DNA from 3 places in the Geodermatophilus sp. SYSU D00663 genome. Region 3 is predicted to be linked to each of the others. Evidence: predicted binding sites of a transcription regulator. Region 3 holds the regulator's gene; each other region holds the start of a gene.

Region 1 (7,779 bases), on a different contig from region 3:
CGGCCGGACAGGTCCGGCGTCCCGTTGCCGTCGACGTCGGTGCCGCCGAGCGAGCGGATCAGCGTCATGTTGTCCGCGACGGTCTGCCGCAGCGCGTCCCGGGAGGACTGGGCCGCGGCCGCACCGGTGGCCGAGGAGCCCTCGCTGGACTCGACGTCCCCGTCACGGTCCTGGTCGATGCCGCGCCCGTGGGCGGGGATGGTCGTCGTCGTGCCGCCGCTGGTCACCTGCCAGGCGCTGTCCGGGCCGAAGCCGTGGCCGACCACGTTCGTGCCGATGGTGGCGATGCCGTTCTTCGCGTTCTCCACGGCCGCGAGGAACACGGCGTTGGTCGAGCTCGTGAACCCGTGGCCGAACACCGCGACCGGCCAGCCGCCGGCCGGGGCCTGCCCGGGCGGCAGGACGGCGACGAAGGGCAGCCGCTCGGCCTCGACCGGCCGCGGGCCGCCGTCGCGCGTCGGCGTCTGGGGGATCGTGACGTCGGGGGTGAGCCAGGACGGCGCCTGGAACGTGCCGAAGACGATCGAGCCGCCGAGGGCCGCCGTCGGGACGGGCACGTCGGTCGCCGCGGGGTCGGTGACGCCGCGGTCGGTGGCCCACTTCACCGTCGTCCCGGCGGCGGGGAAGACGCCCTGGACCTGCAGGCCCGGGCGGTCGATCCCGACGGCGCGGAAGGCGCTGCCGCTGTCGATCTGCCGCTGCAGGTCCTGCAGCCCGTCGGTGGCCGACAACGTGGTGAAGGTGTCCTGGGCGGCCTTGATGGTCGGGCCGCCCTGGACCTTGACCCGGTAGGTCGTGCCGGGCGCGAGCTGCTGCGCCGGGTGGGCGTAGAGCGTGTTGGTCGCCGGGTCCCACACGACGCGGTCGACGCCGGTCCGCCAGCCGCCGCGGTCCTCCTGGACCGTGATCTGCGCGGCGGCGGTGGCCACGTCGACCGGCTCGCTGAAGCGGATCGCCAGCCGCGGGTCCAGGTCGAAGCCGTCGAGCTGGTTGAGCTGCTGGACCAGGCCGCAGCTGATCGGCGCGCCGCAGCCGGACGTCGGCAGGTCCACCCGCCGCCCGGTCAGCTGGGCGGGGTCGCGCACGGTGAGGGTGTCGGACGGGAAGACCGAGACCGGCTCGGCCTTCTGCGGGTCGGCGAGTGCGGGGGGCGCGGTGACCGAGAGGGCGGCCGTGAAGGCCAGCGCACCGACGAGCGACGTCGTCGCGCGGTGCCAGCGTCGTTGCTGCAAGGCGTCTCCAGGTGGGAGGAAAGGGGGCGCCTCTTCCTAGTCTCCGGTGACTCGGATCACAAGACGATCACGGGAAGTCGCAGGTCAGGACCGGTCCGTCCCCGCCCGGGATGCCGGGAGGACGCCCTCCCGGCCCCGGACGGGGCCGTCACGTCCGGGCGGCCGCGGCCTCGATCGCCTCGCGGGTGCGGACGTGGGTGCTGCGCCGGCAGACGTCCTGGATCTCGTCGATCTCGTCGGTGGGGTCCGAGGTCCGGCGCGGCAGCGCCGCGGACGCACGGAGGGCCCGGGACCACGACGGTCCCGGGCCCTCCTGCGCATCGGCGCGGCCGGTCAGTTCGCCATGTCGACGAAGCGGCTGTAGTGGCCCTGGAAGGCGACGGTGACGTTGGCCGTCGGGCCGTTGCGGTGCTTGACCAGCATGATGTCGGCCTCGCCGGCCCGCGGGCTCTCCTTCTCGTACATGTCCTCGCGGTGGATCATCATGACCATGTCGGCGTCCTGCTCGATCGAGCCGGACTCACGGAGGTCCGACAGCATCGGCTTCTTGTCCTGACGCTGCTCGGACCCGCGGTTGAGCTGCGACATCGCGATGACCGGGACCTCGAGCTCCTTCGCCAGCAGCTTCAGCGCGCGGGAGAACTCCGAGACCTCCTGCTGGCGGCTCTCGACGCGCTTGCCCGACGTCATGAGCTGGAGGTAGTCGATGACCACGAGCTTGAGGTCGTTGCGCTGCTTGAGCCGCCGTGCCTTGGCCCGGATCTCCATCATCGTCATGTTGGGCGAGTCGTCGATGTAGAGCGGGGCGTCGGCCACCTCGCCCATCCGGCGGGCCAGCTTCGACCAGTCCTCGTCGGACAGCGTGCCGGCGCGCATGTGGTGCAGCGGCACCTTCGCCTCGGCCGACAGCAGACGCATGGTGATCTCGTGCTTGCTCATCTCGAGCGAGAAGATGACGGCCGGCATGTGGTGCTTGACGGTGGCCGACCGCGCGATGTCCAGACCCAGCGTCGACTTGCCCACACCGGGCCGGGCGGCGATGACGACCATCTGGCCCGCCTGCAGGCCGTTGGTCAGCTCGTCGAGGTCGCGGATGCCGGTGGGCACGCCGCGGGCGGTGCCGCCGCGGGAGGCGATGGCGTCGAGCTCGTCCATCGTCGGCTGCAGGACGTCCTCGAGGCGCGAGTAGTCCTCGCTCATCCGCTTCTCGGTGACCTCGTAGATCTCCTGCTGCGCGCGGTCGACGATGTCGTCGACGTCGCCCCGCCCACCGGCCGCGCCGTAGCCCAGCTGCACCACGCGGGTGCCGGCCTCGACCAGGCGGCGCAGGGTGGCCTGCTCGGCCACGATCTGGGCGTAGTAGCCCGCGTTGGCCGCCGTCGGCGTCGAGGCGATGAGCGTGTGCAGGTAGACCGCGCCGCCCATCTTGGACAGCTGGTCGGTGCGGTTGAGCTCCGCGGCGACGGTGATGGCGTCGGCCGGCTCACCCCGGCCGTACAGGTCGAGGATGCAGTCGTAGATCAACTGGTGCGCCGGCCGGTAGAAGTCGTTGCCGGTCAGCTGCTCCACGACGTCGGCGATGGCGTCCTTGCTCATCAGCATGCCGCCCAGCACCGACTGCTCGGCCGCGACGTCCTGCGGCGGCTGCCGGTCGTACTCCGGCGCCGTCGCCTGCGGCCGGCTGAAGTCGTCGGCCACCGCCACCTGGGTACCTCCCTCTCTCGGGGCACGCGCGCGCGTACAGACCCCGGCCGCCCGGCCGGGGCCCGGTGGGGGAAGCACCAGGACGCCTCGCGTGCCGCTCGAACACGCGTTCGAGGACATCACTACCCGGAGCCACCGACAGTTCGCGGAGGTCCGGCGCAGGAGACGACGTTAGGAAGCGGGGACGGACCCGTCCAACACCCGTGTGGGCCGCGTTCTGCACAACTTGTGGACAAGTCGGTGGACAGCCGGAGTCGACATGTGGAGACGGGGAGGACACCGGCCCGTCGTGCCGCGGTCCCGCGGGCGTCACCTGCGCCGCGGCCACCCACCGGCTGTGGACACGAGAAAGTCGGCGCGCCGGGGGCTCCGGGCGTGTCGTGTCGTCCCGTCCGGCGCAGCCGTCACAGCCGCCCGGCGGCCGGCCGGGACGCGTCCACGACGGCCGCCGTCCGGGGTGCGTCCGGCGCCGCCCCGCGCCGTCGGGGGGTCCGGGACGACGGAGGACGCGGTCCGGCCCCGGAGACGCCGCGAGGGGCGCCGGACGGGTGTCCGACGCCCCTCGCGGGCGGTGCTGCGGCCTCCTCAGCCGGCGACGACCTCGATGGGGAGGGTCGTCGTGACCTCCGGGTGCACCCGCACGGTGACGGTGTGCTTGCCGGTGGTCTTGATGCTGCTCGGCAGCTCGATGCGGCGGCGGTCCAGCTCCGGGCCGCCGGCGGCCGTGACGGCCGCGGCGACGTCGGCGGTGGTGACGCGGCCGAACAGGCGGCCGCCGTCGCCGGAGCGGGCGGGCACCCGGACGGTCAGGCCGGAGAGGCGGCCGGCCACGGCCTGGGCCTCCTCGAGCGACCGCACCTCGCGGGCGGCACGCGCCCGGCGCAGCGACTCGACCTGCTTCTCGGCACCGCGGGTGGCGACGATGGCCAGGCCGCGGGGCAGGAGGTAGTTGCGGCCGTAGCCGCCCTTGACCTCGACGGTGTCACCGGAGGACCCGAGACCGGTGACCTCCTGCGTCAGGATCAGCTTCATCGTGCTCATGGTCAGCGCGCCGTCGAGGTGTAGGGCAGCAGGGCCATCTCACGGCTGTTCTTGACGGCCGTGGCGACGTCCCGCTGGTGCTGGCTGCAGTTGCCGCTCACGCGGCGGGCACGGATCTTGCCGCGGTCGGAGATGAACTTCCGCAGCAGCGTCGTGTCCTTGTAGTCGATGTAGGTCGCCTTGTCCTTGCAGAACTGGCAGACCTTCTTCTTGGGCTTGCGCACGGGGGGCTTGGGCACTGGGTTCTCCAGGTACGGCTAGAGCGTGGTGAGGTGATGGACCGGCCCCCTCGCAGGGGCCCGCGCCGAGCGGAGCGAGGCGTGGGGAGCGAGGGGGTCCTTTCTCAGAAGGGCGGCTCGTCGGACGGGCCGGCGGGCGTCGACCACGGGTCGCTCGCGCCGCCGCCGAAACCGCCGCCACCGCCACCGCCGCCGAAACCGCCACCGCCGCCGCCACCCTCACCGCGGGAGGCCCGGGTGACCTTCGCGGTGGCGTAGCGCAGTGAGGGGCCGATCTCGTCGACCTCGAGCTCGACGACGGTGCGCTTCTCGCCCTCCTTCGTCTCGAACGAGCGCTGCTTGAGGCGCCCCGAGACGATGACCCGCGAACCGCGGGTGAGGGACTCGGCCACGTTCTCGGCCGCCTGCCGCCAGACGTTGCAGCGGAGGAACAGCGCCTCGCCGTCCTTCCACTCCTGCGACTGCCGGTCGAAGGTGCGCGGCGTCGAGGCGACCGTGAAGTTGGCGACCGCGGCCCCCGACGGCGTGAACCGCAGCTCCGGGTCGGAGGTCAGGTTGCCGATGACGGTGATGACGGTCTCGCCGGCCATGGTCAGTGGACCTCGGGCCGGAGCAGCTTGGTCCGCAGGACCGACTCGTTCAGGTTGAGCTGACGGTCGAGCTCGGCGACCGCGGCGGGCTCGGCCTGGATGTCGACGACGGCGTAGATGCCCTCGACGTGCTTCTTGATCTCGTAGGCCAGGCGGCGCCGGCCCCAGATCTCGGTCTTGACGGTGCCACCGGAGTTGGTGACGACGGTCAGGAACCGGTCGAGGGAGGGAGCGATCGTGCGCTCCTCCAGGTCGGGGTCGAGGATGACCATCAGTTCGTAGTGACGCACGGAGAACCCCACCTCCTCTGGTCTGGGCGGCTGCAGGACGTCTGCAGCAGGAGGGTCGTACACGCGTCGCGCGCCCTGCCTGCCTCGGACGGCACACGGGACGCGCCCCCCGAGGGTACCAGCGCGGCCGCCGGCCCCCGCCGGGGTCAGCGGGAGCGGACCGCCCGGGAGGTGCGGACCAGCGCGGCCGTGCTGCCGGCCAGCGCGACGACGGCGACCGGCGCGGCGGGCGGCAGGGCCGGGCCGGACGGGGCGCCGTCGGCGCTCACCGTGCTGCTCTCCTCGTCGAGCGCGCCGCCGTCGAGCCCGCCGAGCCCGCCGGAGACCGGCACCGCGGCACCGTCGCGGCCGCCGGCGACCCCGCCGGAGCCGTCGGTGCCGCCGCTGCCGGACGCGGTGCCCGACGGGGAGCCGGCCAGCCGCGACGGGTCGAAGGCCGCGGACCCGCCGCCGGAGGGCGCCATCCGCGCCGCGCCGCCGCCGAGGTCGTAGGAGTAGGCGTCGCCGTCGACCCCCCGGGCGGCCGCGGGGGCCTCCGGGGCGGCGGCCGGGGCCTGCGGCGCGGTGGGGCCGGTGGGGGCCGGCGCCGGGAGCGACGGGAGGGAGGGCAGCGGGACGTCCACGGTCGGCAGCCGCGGCAGGCCGACCGAGGGCAGGTCCGGCAGCGGCAGCAGCGTGGTGACGAGGAACGGCGTCGGGACGCCGATCTGCACCGTCGTCTGCCGGCCGTCGTAGGTGACCGGCTGGGTCTGCGGCAGCGTGCTCAGCGCCCGGGTGGTCACGGTGTTCAGCGCGCTCCCGACGATCGAGGTGTTCGGGACGACGACCCGGTACGTGTAGGTGATCGTGCAGGTCAGGCAGGTGGTGTCGAAGCGCTCGGTGACGCCGGCGTCCTCCGGCAGCGGCTCCGGGCCCGACGGCAGGCCCAGCGTGACGTCGGTGAACACCTGCACGGTGACCAGCGAAGGCAGCAGCCCGCCGCCGCCGACCTGCACCGTCTTCGGCTCGATCCGGTTGGTGAAGGTGACCGTCCCGCCCGGGTCGACCGACACCAGCGGCGGGGTGAGGTCGCGGATGTCGACGGTGGCCGACGGGGCGGCGCCCGCGGCGGGCGGCAGCAGGACCGCGCCGCCCAGGACGGCGGCCACCACGAGCGCGAGCGCGGCCAGGAACCGCCGCGCGGCCCGCCGCGTCGTGCCGGTGGCCGCCGTCCCCGTCGTCATCCCCTGCGTCCCCTCCGCCCGCGTCCCCGTGTCACGGCGCACGCCACCACCCGCGCGTGTCCGCCGCCACGTGTCCCAACGAGGACGTGACCTGCGCGATACGGGTGGGTCCCCGTCCGGGGCGGAACTACTGTCGCCGGGGTGGCGGAGCACCCGATCGGCGTACACGTCGGCCCCGGCCTGACCGAGGACAACGAGCTGGACGCGGGCGGGCCGCTGGCCCGGGCCGCGGAGATGGACGCCGACGGCGTGCAGGTCTTCCTCGGCGACCCGCAGGGCTGGAAGGCGCCGCCGCCGCGCCCGGACGCCGAGGACCTGCTGGCCTCCGACGTCGCCGTCTTCGTGCACGCGCCGTACGTGCTCAACGTGGCCTCGACCAACAACCGGATCCGCATCCCGAGCCGCAAGACCCTCGCGGTGCACGCGCGGGCGGCGGCGGCGATCGGCGCCCGCGGGATGGTCGTGCACGGGGGCCACGTGCTCGCCAAGGACGACCCGGCCGCCGGGGTCGACAACTGGCGCAAGACGTTCGCGCGGCAGGCCGAGGACGGCGGCTTCCCGCTGCCGCTGCTCATCGAGAACACCGCCGGCGGCGACAACGCGATGGCCCGCGAGCTCGGCGCGGTGGCCCGGCTGTGGGACGCCGTCGGGGAGTTCGGCGCGGGCTTCGTGCTCGACACCTGCCACGCCTGGGCCGCCGGCTGGGACCTCGCCACCGCCGTCGCCGACGTCCGTTCGACCACCGGCCGGGTCGACCTCGTGCACCTCAACAACAGCCGCGACCCGCACGGCTCGGGCCGCGACCGGCACGCGCCGCTGACCGAGGGGGAGATCCCGCTGGAGCTGCTGCTCGAGGTCGCACGCGCCGCCGACTGCCCCGTCGTCCTGGAGACGCCCGGGGACGCCGCCGCGCACGCCGAGGAGGTCGCGCTCGTCCGCGCGGCGCTGCGCGGCTAGGCGGGCACCCGCCGGCGCAGGGTGAGCCGGTCGGGGGCGCCGTCCAGCGGGCCGCCGGCCGGGTCGTCGACGCCGGGCCAGCTGGTGCGGACGACGTCGCCGTCGGGGTGCAGCACGTCGCGGACGACCAGGCCCATGAGCACCACGACGGCGAGGTCCCGCACGGTCACCGCGAGGAAGAACCACTCGACGCCGACGCCGCGGTCCTCGGTGCCGAGGTACCAGAGCATCCGCACCACCCAGAGCACCGCCTCGGCGGCCTGCCAGAGCAGCAGCGAGCGCCAGCGCGGCCGGGCCAGCACCGCCAGCGGCAGCAGCCACAGCGAGTACTGCGGGCTCCACACCTTGGTGACCAGCAGGAACGCCGCGACCAGCAGGAAGGCGACCTGGGCCACGCGCGGCCGCACCGGGGCGCGCAGCACCAGCCAGCCCAGGCCGGCGCAGACCAGCAGCACGCAGACCGCGACGACGGTGTTGAGCAGCACCGGCGGCGTCCCCTCGGG
Region 2 (7,779 bases), on a different contig from region 3:
ACCGGGGGACCCCGGCCGTCCACCGACCGGTGGACGCAAGGACCCACCGCGAGGCCGTCCCGGCTGCCGGTGCGCGGCGACAGGCTCGGGTCGTGACAGCGACCTCCCCCGCCCCGGCCGGCACGGCCGCGGCGCGCGACGACGACACGGCGGTCCGCGTGCGCGGACTGGTCAAGCGGTACGGCGACCGGACGGTGGTCGACGACCTCGACCTCGAGGTCCGGCGCGGCGAGGTGTTCGCCCTGCTCGGACCCAACGGCGCGGGCAAGACGACGACCGTCGAGATCCTGGAGGGCGTGCGGCGCCGCGACGGCGGCGACGTCAGCGTGCTCGGGCAGGACCCGGCCCGCGCCGGCCGGGCCTGGCGCGACCGGACCGGCGTCGTCGGCCAGAGCACCGGCGGCGGCAACGCGCTCACCGTGCGGGAGACCCTCGAGCACTTCGCCCGCTACCACGCGACGCCGGTGCCGACCGGGGAGCTGCTGGACGACGTCGGGCTGACCGGGTCCGCCCGGACCCGGGTGGACCGGCTCTCCGGCGGCCAGCGGCGCCGGCTGGAGGTGGCGCTCGGCGTGCAGGGGCGCCCGGAGCTGCTGTTCCTCGACGAGCCCACCACCGGGATGGACCCGGTGGCCCGGCGCTCGTTCTGGACGCTGGTCGAGGGTCTGCGGGACCGCGGCACCACCGTGCTGCTCACCACCCACTACCTCGACGAGGCCGCGCACCTCGCCACCCGGGTCGGCGTCATCACCGCGGGCCGGCTGGTCGACGTCGCCCCGCCCGACGAGCTCGGCGCCGAGCTGCGGCGGGTGGCCACCGTCCGCTGGCTGGAGGGCGGTGAGCTCCGCGAGGTCACCACCCCGGAGCCGGCCGCCCTGCTGCGCGACCTGGTCGCGGCCTCGCCGACCGGCGAGGTCCCCGGCCTGACCGTCACCCGTCCCGGCCTGGAGGACGTCTACCTCCGGATGGTCGCCACCCCGGAGGGGCAGGACCGATGACCGCCGTCCGCACCACCCCCGCCACCCGTCCCGCCCCGCCCTCGGCCGCCGCCATCGGGCTGGCCCGCATCGGCCTGGAGCTGCGGCTGTTCGCCCGCGACCCCGGGCAGGTGGTCTTCTCCTTCGCCTACCCGGTGATCATGCTGGTGATCTTCGGGTCGGTCTTCGGCGACGAGGTCGTCGTGCCGGGGGTCGGCTTCCGGCAGTACTTCCTCGCCGGGATCGCCGCGACCGGCGTCATGCTGACCAGCTTCCAGGCCGTGGGCACCGCGGTCACCGAGGAACGCGACCGCGGCGACCTCGCCCGGCTGCAGACGCTCGGGACGCCCGCGCTGGCCTACGCGATCGGCAAGGCCGGCCAGGTCGTGATCACGACCGTCGTCCAGCTGGCCCTGCTGCTGGTGGTGGCCGCCTACGCCTACGACGTCCCGCTGCCCACCGAGGCCTCGCGGTGGCTGACCTTCGGCTGGGTCGTCGTCCTCGGCATCCTGGCCGGCACCGTCCTCGGCCTCGCGGTGGCCTCGTTCATCGGCAGCTCGCGGTCGGCCGGCGCCGGGATCCCCGCCTTCGCCGTCGTCCTGCAGTTCATCTCCGGCGTCTTCTTCATCGGCTCGGACCTGCCGGCCTGGATGGACCAGGTCGCGGCGCTGTTCCCGCTCAAGTGGATGGTGCAGGGCATGCGGTCGGTGTTCCTGCCCGACTCCGCCGCCGTCGCCGAGCAGGCCGGCAGCTGGGAGCACGGGACCACTGCCCTGGTGCTGGCCGCGTGGGTGATCATCGGTGCCGTGGTGTGCGCCCGGACCTTCCGCTGGCGCCGGGCCGCGTGAGCCTGACCCGCCGCCTGGCCGCCGCCGTCGTCCCCCCGCGGGACGACGGCGGCGAGCCGCTGCCCGAGCGCGGCTGGCGGGCCACCGTCACCGGCGTGCACGTGATCTCCACCGTCGTGTGGGGCCTGGCCGTGGTGTCCGCGACCGCCGGGGACGCCGTCGACGACGACCGGCGCGCGGCGGCGCTGGCGGTGCTGGGTGGGCTGGCCGTCGCGTACGCCGTCCTCGGCGTCCCCGCGATCGGCCGGGGAGCGCGGCGGCGGGCGGTGGCCTACCTGCTCGTGCTGGTCACCGCGTTCGCCCTGCTCGGCTGGGTGGCGCCGGGGCTGCTGTTCCTGCTCTTCCTCGCCTACCCCCAGGTCTGGTTCGCCGTCCAGGGCACCCTCACCGGCGTCACCTGGACCCTGCTGCTCGGGCTGGCCAGCGCGGCCGGCCCGGTGCTGGGCGCGGCCTCGGACCGCAGCGCCGCCGACGTGTTGCTCGAGACCGGCATCGGCATCGGCTTCAGCCTGGCGCTGGGCGTCTGGATCAGCCGGGTGCTGCACGAGAGCGCCGAGCGCGCGTCGCTGATCGCGCAGCTGGAGGCGACCCGGTCGGAGCTCGCGGCCGCCGAGCGCGAGCGCGGGGTGCTGGCCGAGCGGGAGCGGCTGGCGCAGGAGGTGCACGACACCCTGGCGCAGGGCTACACGTCGATCGTCGTGCTGTCCCAGACCGCGGCGGCGCTCGTCTCCTCCGACCCCGCCGCCGCCCGCGAGCGGCTGGCGGTGATCGAGGAGGTCGCCCGCGACAACCTGGCCGAGGCGCGGGCGGTGGTCGCGGCGTTCCGGCCGGTGGCGCTGGACGGCTCGACGCTGGTGGAGGCGCTGGAGCACCTCGCGGGCCGGTTCGCCCGCGAGACCGGGCTGCCGGTGCGCGTGGACACGCAGGCGCTGGACGGGGGGACCGGGCTGCGCACCGACGAGGAGGTCGTGCTGCTGCGCGGGGCGCAGGAGGCGCTGACCAACGTCCGGCGGCACGCGGACGCCACCGCTGTGGTGCTGCGGCTGGCGCGGGTCGGCGGGCAGGTGTCGGTGAACGTCGAGGACGACGGCGTGGGCTTCGACCCGTCGTCGGTCGCGGTGTCCGGGCTCGACGGCCTGCGCGGGCGGGTGGCGCAGGTCGGGGGCGAGGTCGACGTGGCCTCGGTGCCGGGCTCGGGCACCCGGGTGACCGTGCGGGTGCCCGGCCCGTGATCCGCGTGCTCGTGGTCGACGACCACCCGGTGGTGCGCGGCGGGCTGGTCGGCTGGCTGACCGCGCAGCCCGACCTCGACGTCGTCGGGGAGGCCGGTGACGGGCAGGAGGCCCTGGCGCAGGTCGCCGCGACGCGGCCCGACGTCGTCCTCATGGACCTGCGGATGCCGCGGATGGACGGCGTCACCGCGATCGAGCGGCTGGCCGTCACGCACCCCGGCGTCCGGGTGCTGGTGCTGACCACCTACGACACCGACGCCGACATCGTGCGCGCCGTCGCCGCCGGGGCGACCGGTTACCTGCTCAAGGACGCGCCGCTGCCGCAGCTGGCCGACGCCGTCCGGGCGGCCGCCCGCGGGGAGACCGTGCTCGCGCCGCCGGTGGCCGCCCGGCTTGTCTCCCGCATGCGGGCGCCCGCGGCGGAGGAGCCGACGCCGCGGGAGCTCGAGGTGCTCGCCGGGGTCGCGCGCGGGCTGACCAACGCCGAGATCGGCCGGGAGCTGTACATCGGCGAGGCCACGGTGAAGACCCACCTGCTGCGGGTGTTCGCCAAGCTCGGCGTCGACGACCGCACCCGCGCGGTGATGGTCGCCGTCGAGCGCGGCCTGCTCCCCGGCCCCGGCTCCGGCTGAGCGCGGGTCACCCGGCGGCCTCGAGGAGGGCCTCGCCGGCGCCGCTGCGCCAGTAGAGGACCTCGCGTCCCGACCGGCGGCGCTCGAGCAGGCCGGCGTCGAGCAGCACCCGCAGGTGCCCGCCGACGCTGCCCAGCGGCAGGCCGGTCCCGGCGACCAGCGCGCTGGTGCTGCGCGGCGCGTCGAGCGCGGTGAGGACGCGGGCGCGGTTGCGGCCGAGCAGGCGGACCAGCGGCTCGGGCAGCGGGGCGGGGCCCGACGCCAGGGTGCCGGTGACCGGGTAGACGACGGCGTAGGTGTCCGGCAGCCGCCAGCTCACCCAGCTGCCGCGGCTGTGCGCGGCGATGAACAGCAGGTCGCGGCCGCGGACGTCGCGCGGCGGGTAGGGGTGCGCGTTGACCTGCAGCCGGCCGTCCCGGAGCCAGCGGACCCCGGGCGCGATGCCGTCGAGCGCACCCGACCAGCCCTCGCGGCTCAGCCGGGCGGTCCGCGCGACGACGTCGGCGCGCAGCACCCGGAGCCGCCGCGGCCACTCGTCGCGGATCGTGTGCTCCCACGTCCAGCGCAGCAGGTCCGCGGCGGTGCGGGCGAGGCCGGTGCCGTGCAGCGCGGGCGGCACCGGTCCGGTGGCCACCTCGAGGTCGGCGCGGACGGCGTCGTCGTCGAGCGACTCGAGGGGGGCCAGTTCCTCGTCGAGCGCGAGGTCGGGCGCGGCGGGCGGCACGGTGAGGAAGTCGGCGGTCCAGGTGGCGCCGAACGCGGCGCGGAGCAGGGCGGCGCCGACCGGGTCGGCGTCGAGGCGGTCGCGCAGCGCGGCGGCGTGGGTGTCGCGCCAGGGGCGGTGCCACGGCGGGACCTGCCGGGAGAGCAGCAGCCGCAGCCCGGCGAGGGTCTCGGTGAGCTGCGAGGTGCCGAAGCGGGCGCGCGCCATGACGTCGGCGTCGACGATGAACTCACCCACCTTTCGACCGTAGGCGAAAGTGTGGGCCGGGGGCGTCCCGCGCCGCACGGTCCTGACGTGCTCACCTACCGGGCGCTGTTCGCCCTCCCGGAGTTCCGGGCGCTGTGGACCGGCACCGCGCTGACGACGACGGCCGCGACGACGTCGTCGCTGGCCCTGGCCACGCTGGTGCACCGGCAGACCGGCTCGGCGCTGCTCACGGCGCTGGCGGTGTCCGGCCCGTCGGTGGCGCAGGCCCTCGGCGCGACGACGCTCATGTCGGCGGCGGACGCCGGCCCGCCGCGGCGCACGCTGGTCCTCGTCGGGGCGCTGTCCACCGTGGCGCTGGGTCTGCAGGCGCTGCCCGGCCTGGACCCCGCGGTGCGGCTGCTGCTCGTCGTCGCCACGGCGTACGTGGTCTCGGTGGGGTCGGGGGCGCGCTGGGGGCTGCTGTCGGAGCTCGTGCCCGCCGAGGCGTTCCCGCTGGCCCGGTCGACGGTGAACGTCGCGGGCGGCGCCTTCCAGGTGGTCGGCTTCGCGGCCGGCGGCCTGCTGCTCACCGCCCTGACGACGACGCAGGTGTTCGTGGTGGCCGCGGTCGTGTCCGCCGCCGCCGTGCCGGTGCTCCGGTTCGGGCTGGCCGAGCGGCCGCCGCGCCGGCGCGGGGGGACCGGTCTGGCGGAGACGCTGCGCGGCAACCGCCTGCTGCTGGCACGGCGGGACACGCGCACGCTGCTCGCGGCGCTGTGCGTCCCGAACGGGCTGGTCGTCGGCTGCGAGGCGCTGTTCGTGCCGTACGCGGGGGAGCGGGGCGGCTGGCTGCTGGCGGCCGGCGCCGTCGGCATGACGACCGGCGACCTGGTGGTCGGGCGGTTCCTGACCCCGGCCGGCCGGCGGCGGTCGAACGCCGCGCTGCGGCTGCTGCTGGCCGCGCCGTTCCTCGCCTTCGCGCTCGGGCCGTCCGTGCCGGTCGCCGTCGTGCTGGTGGCGCTCGCCTCGGTCGGCTACGCCGCGTCGCTCGCGCAGCAGGAGTGGCTCGTCGTGCTCACGCCGCCCGGCCTGCGCGGCCAGGTGCTCGGTGTCGAGTCCGCGACGCGGTTGACCGGGCAGGGGGTGTTCGCGGTGCTGGCCGGGGTGCTGGGCGACGCCGTCCAGCCGGGGGCCGCGATGGCGGTGTTCGCGGCGGCGTCGCTGGCCGTGTCCCTCGCACTGACACCCGGGCTCCGGCGGGTGGCCGGCCGGGCGGCCGACTGTCAATGGCGGGCGCGGATCTGTTGACAGGCGTTTGACCTGCGGGTTCAGGATGCAGGCGGTCGTCGAACCCACTAGACTTCGTACATGTGTTCGGGTGAGCCGGGAGCGGTGACGTCCTCGAGGACGTCGCCGCGCTGGTCGCCGAGCGCAACCGGATCGACGCCCGCCTGGCCCGCGCGGTCCGTGCCGCGGAGCTGTCCCAGGCGCCGGAGCGGGACGGGCTGGCGTCGATGGCGTCGTGGCTGCGCGGGCACTGCCGGCTGTCGACGGCGGAGGCGTCGCGCCTGGTGCGCACCGGGCGGGCGCTGGAGCACCTGCCGGCTCTCGCCGAGGCGCACGACGCCGGTCTCGTGTCCGCCGACCAGGTCGCCGTCGCGGCGAAGGCGGTGACACCCGAACGCCTCACCGCAGCTGCGGCCGCCGGGGTGGACCTGGCGGCGGTCGACGCGGTGCTCACCGGTGTGGCGGTCGAGCAGTCGCACCCCGACCTCGTCGCGGTGGTGCAGCACTACTGCAACGACCTCGATCCCGACGGGCCGGAACCGGACCCGACCGAGGGGCGGTCGTTGACGCTGGCCCGGCACGCCGACGGCTCCCTCACGATCCGCGGGCACCTGGACGCGGTCGGCGGGGAGAGGCTGCAGACCGCCCTGGAGGCGCACGTGCAGGCCGACCGGCCGGCCGGAGACGAGCGCAGCCGCGCCCAGCGCCTCGGCGACGCGCTGGTGCAGGTGGCCGACAACGCCCTGGCCGCCGGGTCGCTGCCGCAGCTGCGCGGGCACAGGCCGCAGGTCGCCGTCGTCATCGACGTGGCGGACCTGGCCGATCCGCACGGGCGGCCGAACGCCGGACGGATGGGCTTCGGCGCCGCCATCTCCGCCGCCCGCGCCCGCTGGCTGGCCTGCGACGGGGCGGTGTCCCGGGTGGTGTTCGGTCCCGACGGCGCACCGCTGGACCTGGGCCGCGAGCGGCGGCTGGTGAGCCGCCACATCCGCAAGGCCGCCGAGCTCCGTGACGGGGGGTGCGTGTTCGCCGGCTGCGGCGCCCCGACGTGGTGGTGCGACGTCCACCACCTGGTCCACTGGATCGACGGCGGCGACACCTCGCTGGAGAACTCGGCGCTGCTCTGCGAGCGCCACCACACCAAGGTCCACCACGGCTTCCGGGTGGAACGACGACCGGACGGCCGATGGCGCTCCTACCGGCCTGACGGCACCGAGATCACCACCCCGGCACCCCTGCTCGCTCCCGCCGCCTGACCGCCTCCCAGGGGATCGACGGCGGTGCCTGCGGCGATGTCGCGGGAGGTGATGTGGGTCACAGGTGGCTACGCTCGCGCAGCACCCGGACCGCACCCGGAGGTGCCCCATGGACGCCGGTGTCGACACGCTGCAGAAGGCCCTGCAGATCAACCTGGACCTGCGCTGGTACGGCACGATCGCCGAGATCGGGGCCGGGCAGGAGGTCGCCCGGTGGTTCTTCCGCGCCGGCGGCGCGGCGGGCACGGTGGCCAAGTCGATGTCGGCCTACGACATGGCGGTCAGCGACGCCGTCTACGGCAAGGCCGACCGCTACGTCTCCAAGGGCCGGCTGCAGGCGATGCTCGACCGCGAGTTCCAGCTCAACGTCGACCGGCTCGGCGACCAGCGCGGCGACGACACGTCGTTCTTCGCCTTCGCCGACACCGTCGTCGCGCGCAGCTACCGCGGCGGCAACGAGTGCCACGGCTGGATGGGTGTGAAGTTCCAGGCCCACCCGCGCGACGAACCCAGCCAGGTCGTCGTCCACGTGCGGATGCTCGACGACGAGGCACCGCAGCAGCAGGAGGCGCTCGGCATCGTCGGCGTGAACCTGCTGCACGCCGCCTTCTTCCAGCACCACGAGCCCGACCGCCTG
Region 3 (7,779 bases):
TTCACGCTCACCGACACCGTCGGCTTCGTGCGGCACCTGCCGCACCAGCTCGTCGACGCCTTCCGCTCCACGCTGGAGGAGGTGGCCGGCGCCGACCTGCTGCTGCACGTCGTCGACGGCTCCGACCCCGACCCGCTCGGCCAGATCGACGCGGTGCACGTGGTGCTGCGGGAGATCGACGCCGCGGCGGTGCCCGAGCTGATCGTCGTCAACAAGGTCGACGCCATGACCGAGGACGACGTGCTGACCCTGCGCCGGGCGCTGCCCGGTGCCGTCTGGGTCTCCGCGCGCACCGGTGAGGGCCTCGAGCAGCTGCGCGAGGTCGTGGCCGCCCGGCTGCCGCACCCGGACGTCGAGGTCGAGGTGCTCGTGCCCTACGACCGCGGCGACCTGGTCGCCCGCGTGCACCGCGACGGCGAGGTGCTCAGCGAGGAGCACGAGGCTGCCGGCACCCGGCTGACCGCCCGCGTCGACGGCGGGCTGGCCGCCGCGCTCGAGCGGTTCGCCGTCCCGGTCGGCTGACCGCCACTGCACCCAGGGCCGCCCGGGTGCCCGGCTCCGCGCCGGGTGCCCGGGCGGCTCGCCGTTCCGGCCCGCCGAGGTCACGGACGGGTCACGGCCCGGTACCGTGATCCGGTGACCAGCGGCGTGGTGCGGCGCACTCCCGGCGCGCCGGCCGGGCGCCCGGAGCGGGCCGCCCGGCCGCCCGCCGTGGTGGGTGCCGGGCGCCCGCCGTGGTGGCTGCTGGTCGTCGCGTTCGCGGTCACCGTCGGGGTGACCGTCGACCTGCTCAGCCGCGGGGTGCTCGAGCGGCTGGACCTCGAGGTCTCCGAGGTGGTCAGCGCCTGGGACCTGCGGAACTCCCCGGCCTACTGGCCGGTCTGGGCGGTCACCCAGATCGGCGGCCGCGGGACGATCCTCATCGTGCTCGCCGCCCTGGTCGGCTGGCTGTGCCTGCGGGAACGGACGCTGCTGCCGCTGGTGCGGGTGGTCACGGCGCTGGCGCTGCTCACCGTCGTCGTCTACGCGTTCAAGTTCGGCACCGGCCGCACCGCGCCCGCCTATCCCGGCTCCTTCTTCCACCGCGACGGCGCCAGCTACCCCTCCGGGCACGTGGCCAACGCCGTGCTCATGTGGGGCGTGGCGCGCTGGCAGGCGGTCGAGTACGGGCTCGGGCCGCGGGTGCAGCGCACGCTGTGGTGGCTGGCCGTCGTCGGGCCGGTGGCCACCGGGATCGCGATGGTCTCGCTGGACTTCCACTGGGTCACCGACGCCGTGGTGGGCGCGGCCGTCGGGCTGCTGCTGCTGGGCGTGGTTCACGCACTCGACGCGCTGGTGCTGTCACGCTGGGCGAGTGCCCGAGCCGGCCGCCCGTCCGCGTAGCGCCGCCCGGCGGGCACCGGCCGTCCTGCTGACCGCGGGCCTGCTCGCCCTCCCGGCGGCCCCGGCCGCCGCCGAGGAGCCGGCCGCCCCGTCGGTCCGCTGCCAGGTGACCGACCCGCGGCTGGCCGAGCTCTCCGGCCTCGTCGACGTCGGCGACCGGATGCTCGCCGTGGTCGACGGCGGAGACCAGGTGGCGGTGTACGTGCTCGACGACGCGTGCCAGGTGGTCGACGTGACCACCGCGCCCGTGGACCCCTACGACCCCGAGGACCTCGGCGTCGGTCCCGACGGCACCGTGTGGCTGGCCGACACCGGCGACAACACCACGGTCCGGACGACGGTCGCGCTCGTCGCGCAGCGCCCCGACGGCGGGACGGCGCTGTACCGGCTGACCTATCCCGACGGCCCGCACGACGCCGAGGCGCTGCTGCTGGCCCCCGACGGCACCCCGTACGTGGTGACCAAGGAGGTGCTCGGGGCCAGCCACGTCTACCGGCCCGCCGCTCCGCTGGTCGACGGCGGCACGGTCGCGCTGGCCGACGTCGGCACGGTCGCGTTCACGCTCACCGGCACGCCGGGCGGGCCCGTGGGCCGGGCCGGTCAGCTGCTGGTCACCGGCGGGGCGGTCGCCCGCGATGGCAGCCGCATCGCGCTGCGCACGTACACCGACGCCTACGTCTGGCCGCTGACCGGTGCCGACGTCCCGGGGGCGCTGGCCGGCGAGCCGGTGCGGATCGCGCTGCCCGAGGCGCCGCAGGGGGAGGCGGTGTCGTTCACCGCGGACGGCCGCGCGCTGCTGGTGGCGGGCGAGGGCGTGCCCGGGGACGTCACCGCGGTACCGGTCCCGGCGGGGTCCGCGCCGCCCGCGCCGGCAGGGTCCGACGCCGCCGACGTCTCACCGTCGGCGCTGCTCGGCGGGGACTCCACGGGCCTCTCGCCGGTGACCGCGGGCGTGGCCGCCGCCGTCGTCGCGACCGCGCTGGTGTGGATCGGCGGGCGGCTGCGCCGCCGCCGGTCCGGTGGTCCGCCCGCCGGCGCCTGAGCTCCGGCGCCGGCGGGGGACCTGCGGCTCAGACCCGCCGCAGGACCGTGACGACGCGGCCGAGGACGGTGGCCTCGTCGCCGGGGATCGGCTCGTAGGCCGGGTTGTGCGGCAGCAGCCAGACGTGCCCGTCGCGGCGCTTGTAGGTCTTCACGGTGGCCTCGCCGTCGAGCATCGCGGCGACGATCTCGCCGTTCTCGGCGGTGGGCTGCTGGCGGACGACCACCCAGTCGCCGTCGCAGATGGCCGCGTCGACCATCGAGTCACCGGCGACGCGCAGCATGAACAGCGTGCCCTCGCCGACGAGCTCGCGGGGCAGCGGGAAGACGTCCTCGACGGCCTGCTCGGCGAGCACCGGGCCACCGGCCGCGATCCGCCCGACCAGCGGCACGTAGGTCGGGGCGGCCGAGCCGTCGGCGGCCGCGGCGGGTGCCGCCGGGGCGGCCTCGCCCGGGGTCTCGCCGGGCAGCCGCACGTCGAGCGCGCGGGGCCGGTTGGGGTCGCGCCGCAGCCAGCCCTTCTTCTGCAGCACCGACAGCTGGTGGGCGACCGACGACGCCGACGACAGGCCGACCGCCTCGCCGATCTCGCGGACCGAGGGCGGGTAGCCCCGCCGCTCGATCGAGTCGCGGATGACCTCGAGGACCCGGCGCTGGCGCTGGGTCAGGCCGTCGCCGGCCTCACCGCGGTCGGGGAACGTGCGCACGGCGCCCGTGCCGTCCGCGCCGGCGCCGCGCTCCGCGGCCGGACGGCGGGTCGCCGTGCCGCCGCCCCGGGTGCCCTGGCCGGTCCCGCTCGTGCCCGCCACGTCTCCTCCTCGCCGGCCGCGTCCCCGCGGCCCGTCCGTCGCCCTCCCGGCCCGGGGCCGGTCGGCGGGCGGTGCGCCCGCACGGACCGTAGCGCGCCGGCGCCGCAGGTTCAAACGTGTGTTCGAAGGACACGCCGCGCCGCTCTCGCACTCGTCGGACCCGTGCGGTAGACATCCGGACAGACGTTCGATCGAACACGCGTTCGATGCGGTCGACCTGATCAGGAGGAGCGGTCATGGGCAGCGTGCGGCAGGCAGTGCTCGAGTTCGACGCGGCGGTCCGGGTCCCGTGGCGGCCGCCGCTCCGCGGGGAGGGCGTGACCGCGCCCGGCGGCGCGCGCCGGCCCGCGTCCCCGGGTGGCGCCGACCGGCCGGCGCAGCGCGCCGCCCTGCCGGGCTCCGGTCCCCGCGTCACCGGGCACCTGCGGCCGGTGCCCGACCGTCCCGCCACGGCTCCCGCGCGCACCGCCGGCCCGGCCGCCGAGGGGCCGCGCACCCGCCGCGACCCGGCCCGCCCGAGCGGGCGGCCGGTGCGCTCGGAGCCCGCCCGGGCCGGCGTCCGCGCGCGGTGCGCACCGGCCCCGGCGCCGGTGCGGCTGACCCGCCGCGGGCGCCGCCTGGTCACCGTGCTGGTCCTCGCCGCCGGTGTCGGCGGCGCCGCCCTCGGCCGCGAGTTCCTCGCCCCCGACGACGGCCTGCGCCTGGCCGGCGAGAGCAGTGTCGTGGTCGGGAGCGGTGACACGGTGTGGTCGATCGCCGCGGAGGTCGCCGGCGCCGGCCAGGACGTGCGCGCGGTGGTCGACGCGATCCAGGCACTCAACGACCTGGAGGGGGCGGCCGTCGTCCCCGGGCAGGTGCTGCGCCTGCCCTAGGTGCTCCGCCCGGCGTCGTCGTCACGAGAAGTGACGAGAGCGCGCCGGTGACTTCGTCAACCATCCGGGCCCGGTCGTTCACGGTCCGGAGTCATCAGGGCACCTACGGTCAGGAGCGTGTCAGCAGCCGTGAACAGCAGTGCAGCGGTGACCTTCCGCTCCCCGCAGGACGTCGAGGTCCTCGTGGACGGCGCCTGGGTGCCGGGCGCCATGCTCGGCTGGCGGCACGACGCGACCGGCGGCTGCGAGGCCCGGGTCCGGCTGCGCGACGCCGGGGTGGCCGTCGGGGAGCAGGAGGCCTGGGTGGACCTGGCCGCCGTCCGGCTGCCCGAGCGGCACCTGACGCTGGCGTCCGGCCGCGCCGACGGTGCCGCTGACGCCACGGGGACGGTCGTGATGCCGGCCGTCGGCCCGCGCGCCGTCGTCCCGGGGGCGCGCCCCGCGCGCCGGGGCGTCCGCCGGCACGGTGGCGACGTCACCGCCGAGCAGCCCGCCGTCGTCCCGTCCGCCGTGGGCCGGCACCGCGCGCCCGGCGGCTCGGGCCGGCACCGCGCGGCGACCGCCGAGATGCCGGTCGTCACCTGCCCGGCCCCGGCCGGCGGTGCGGTCGCCGACGAGCCGGACATGCTGACCCGCCCGATCCGGCTCGGTGACCTGGTGCCCCACCCCCGCGGCGGTCGTCCCGCCGTCCGCCCCACCGCCTGACCCGTCGCCGGGGGCGTGTCCCGGCGGCCCCTCCGCACACCTCCACCGGCGTCCCGGGGAGGCGCCTGCGCGCCCTCCGGGTGCCCGCCCGCGTCCCGCCGGCGGCGGCCGGATACACCCGCACGACCCCTCCCGCGCGCCGACACGCGCGGCACCCCGGCGTGTCGTGTGACGGGAGGGAGCCCTGCTCGCGCCTGGTCACCACGGGGTCACGGCCGGATCTCGGTGGAAGAGACACGCGGGTTCTCGTCTTGCAGATGTAGTGGAGCGCGGCCTACTGTCCCCCTACATCTAGTAGTTGCACCGATGGAAGTCCTCCACAGGCCGTCCTCAGGACCTCCACGGGGTGTCCACCGGATGTCCCCAGAGGGGTCCACAGACAGACGCAGGCGGGCGGGTCCGGCAGGACCGGACGAGCCCGCCGGCACGAGCCGCCCGAGCCGGGTCCCCGGCCGGGCGGGTCTTCCGCGGAGGGAGGTGAACCGCAGTGCGCTGCCCGTTCTGCCACAACCCCGACAGCCGCGTGATCGACTCGCGCGAGGCCGACGAGGGGGCCACCACCCGTCGCCGCCGCTCGTGCCCGGCCTGCGGCCGCCGGTTCACCACCGTCGAGGAGGCGGTGCTCGCCGTCGTCAAGCGCAGCGGGGTGAGCGAGCCGTTCAACCGGACCAAGGTCGTCGCCGGCGTGCGGCGTGCCTGCCAGGGCCGGCCGGTCGACGAGGACCAGCTCCAGCAGCTGGCCCAGCAGGTCGAGGACGCCATCCGCGCCAGCGGCGTGGCCGAGGTCCCCAGCCACGAGGTGGGGCTGGCCATCCTGCAGCCGCTGCGCGAGCTCGACGAGGTCGCCTATCTGCGCTTCGCCAGCGTCTACCGCGCCTTCACCTCGGTCGAGGACTTCGAGAAGGAGATCACCGAGCTGCGGGCCCGCCACCACCGCGGCGGCACCCCGCCGCTGCCCGGGCTGCAGATCGAGCCGCCGGCGCCGCGCCGCCGGGGCTCCGCCCGCACCCCCTCCACCGCCCGCGACGGCTGACCGCCGCCCGCGCGACCAGACGTGCGCCGGCAGCGTCGCCGGCCCTCTCAGCACCACCGGAACCGTCAGCAGGACCAGATAGGAACAGGGTGGCTCTCTTCCCCAGCCGCCCGCACCACTCACCGAGGGAGAGCTCGTGACCGAGATCGAGGACCGCCCGGCAGGCCGTACGCGCCGGGCCGCCAAGGCGCCGACCAGGGGGAAGGGCCTGAAGGTCAAGCGGGTCTACACGACCGCCGGCGTCCACCCGTACGACGAGGTGACGTGGGAGCGTCGCGACGTCGTCATGACCAACTGGCGTGACGGCTCGATCAACTTCGAGCAGCGCGGCGTCGAGTTCCCCGCCGAGTGGAGCATCAACGCCACCAACATCGTCACCACGAAGTACTTCCGCGGCGCCGTCGGCACCCCGCAGCGGGAGACCAGCCTGCGTCAGCTCATCGACCGGGTGGTGCTCACCTACGGCGCGGCCGGTCGCGAGCACGGCTACTTCGCCACCGAGGGCGACGCGGAGGTCTTCGAGCACGAGCTGACCTGGATGCTGCTGCACCAGGTGTTCAGCTTCAACAGCCCCGTGTGGTTCAACGTCGGCACGAGCGCGCCGCAGCAGGTCAGCGCCTGCTTCATCCTCGCCGTCGACGACACGATGGACTCGATCCTCAACTGGTACCGGGAGGAGGGGCTGATCTTCAAGGGCGGCTCCGGCGCCGGCCTGAACCTCTCCCGCATCCGCTCGTCCAAGGAGCTGCTGTCCTCCGGCGGCACCGCCTCCGGCCCGGTCAGCTTCATGCGCGGCGCCGACGCCTCCGCCGGGACCATCAAGTCCGGTGGCGCCACCCGGCGCGCGGCCAAGATGGTCGTCCTCGACATCGACCACCCCGACATCGAGGAGTTCATCGAGACCAAGGCGCGCGAGGAGGACAAGATCCGCGCGCTGCGGGACGCCGGGTACGACATGGACCTCGGCGGCAAGGACATCACCAGCGTCCAGTACCAGAACGCCAACAACTCGGTCCGGGTCTCCGACGAGTTCATGCGCGCGGTGGAGGACGGCACCGACTTCGGCCTGCGCGCCCGCCTCGACGGCTCGGTCATCGAGGAGGTCGACGCCCGGGGGCTGTTCCGCAAGGTCACCCAGGCCGCCTGGGAGTGCGCCGACCCCGGCATCCAGTACGACGACACCATCAACGACTGGCACACCAACCCCGAGACGGGCCGGATCAACGCGTCCAACCCCTGCTCGGAGTACATGAGCCTGGACAACAGCTCGTGCAACCTGGCGTCCCTGAACCTCATGAAGTTCCTCAAGGACGACGGGACGTTCGACGCCAAGACCTTCGTCAAGGCCGTCGAGCTGGTCATCACGGCGATGGACATCTCGATCTGCTTCGCCGACTTCCCGACCGAGCCGATCGGTGAGACCACCCGCGCCTACCGGCAGCTGGGCATCGGCTACGCCAACCTCGGCGCGCTGCTGATGGCCACCGGCCACGCCTACGACTCGCGCGGCGGCCAGACCCTGGCCGCGGCCATCACCTCGCTGATGACCGGCACCGCCTACCGCCGCTCGGCCGAGCTGGCCGGCATCGTCGGCGCGTACGAGGGCTTCGCCCGCAACGCCGACGCGCACGCCCGGGTGATGCGCAAGCACGCCGCCGCCAACGACGCCATCCGCCCGGTCGGCGCCGACGACGCCGACGTGCTGCGGGCCGCCACCGCCCAGTGGCAGGAGTGCCTGGAGATCGGCGCGGACAACGGCTGGCGCAACGCGCAGGCCTCGGTCCTCGCCCCCACCGGGACCATCGGCTTCATGATGGACTGCGACACGACCGGCATCGAGCCGGACTTCTCGCTGGTCAAGTACAAGAAGCTGGTCGGCGGCGGGTCCATGCAGATCGTCAACCAGACGGTCCCGCGGGCGCTGAAGAGCCTCGGC

The links. Region 3 encodes LexA, which represses DNA repair genes until DNA is damaged. Its sites were predicted from a motif close to TCGAACANNTGTTCGA; they were not measured.
Region 1: a site for LexA is predicted at 3,035-3,050, ahead of dnaB (replicative DNA helicase). Genes of this name have one in related genera too.
Region 2: a site for LexA is predicted at 5,962-5,977, ahead of ACI79Z_RS07770 (DUF222 domain-containing protein). Genes of this name have one in related genera too.

Annotation. Positions count from the first base shown of each region.
Region 1 is NZ_JBJGZT010000027.1:46,176-53,954, reverse strand. It holds gene ACI79Z_RS18770 (Ig-like domain-containing protein) at 1-1,232, opposite strand, end outside; gene dnaB (replicative DNA helicase) at 1,566-2,930, opposite strand; gene rplI (50S ribosomal protein L9) at 3,522-3,968, opposite strand; gene rpsR (30S ribosomal protein S18) at 3,980-4,216, opposite strand; gene ACI79Z_RS18750 (single-stranded DNA-binding protein) at 4,321-4,806, opposite strand; gene rpsF (30S ribosomal protein S6) at 4,809-5,096, opposite strand; gene ACI79Z_RS18740 (hypothetical protein) at 5,243-6,319, opposite strand; gene ACI79Z_RS18735 (deoxyribonuclease IV) at 6,461-7,276, shown strand; gene ACI79Z_RS18730 (glycosyltransferase family 87 protein) at 7,273-7,779, opposite strand, start outside.
Region 2 is NZ_JBJGZT010000008.1:4,998-12,776, forward strand. It holds gene ACI79Z_RS07735 (hypothetical protein) at 1-1, shown strand, start outside; gene ACI79Z_RS07740 (ABC transporter ATP-binding protein) at 93-998, shown strand; gene ACI79Z_RS07745 (ABC transporter permease) at 995-1,825, shown strand; gene ACI79Z_RS07750 (sensor histidine kinase) at 1,822-3,057, shown strand; gene ACI79Z_RS07755 (response regulator) at 3,054-3,689, shown strand; gene ACI79Z_RS07760 (helix-turn-helix domain-containing protein) at 3,697-4,650, opposite strand; gene ACI79Z_RS07765 (MFS transporter) at 4,708-5,907, shown strand; gene ACI79Z_RS07770 (DUF222 domain-containing protein) at 6,018-7,142, shown strand; gene ACI79Z_RS07775 (TonB-dependent receptor) at 7,252-7,779, shown strand, end outside.
Region 3 is NZ_JBJGZT010000028.1:5,451-13,229, forward strand. It holds gene hflX (GTPase HflX) at 1-522, shown strand, start outside; gene ACI79Z_RS18905 (phosphatase PAP2 family protein) at 637-1,383, shown strand; gene ACI79Z_RS18910 (hypothetical protein) at 1,355-2,425, shown strand; gene lexA (transcriptional repressor LexA) at 2,454-3,233, opposite strand; gene ACI79Z_RS18920 (LysM peptidoglycan-binding domain-containing protein) at 3,470-4,105, shown strand; gene ACI79Z_RS18925 (hypothetical protein) at 4,223-4,810, shown strand; gene nrdR (transcriptional regulator NrdR) at 5,298-5,843, shown strand; gene ACI79Z_RS18935 (vitamin B12-dependent ribonucleotide reductase) at 5,980-7,779, shown strand, end outside.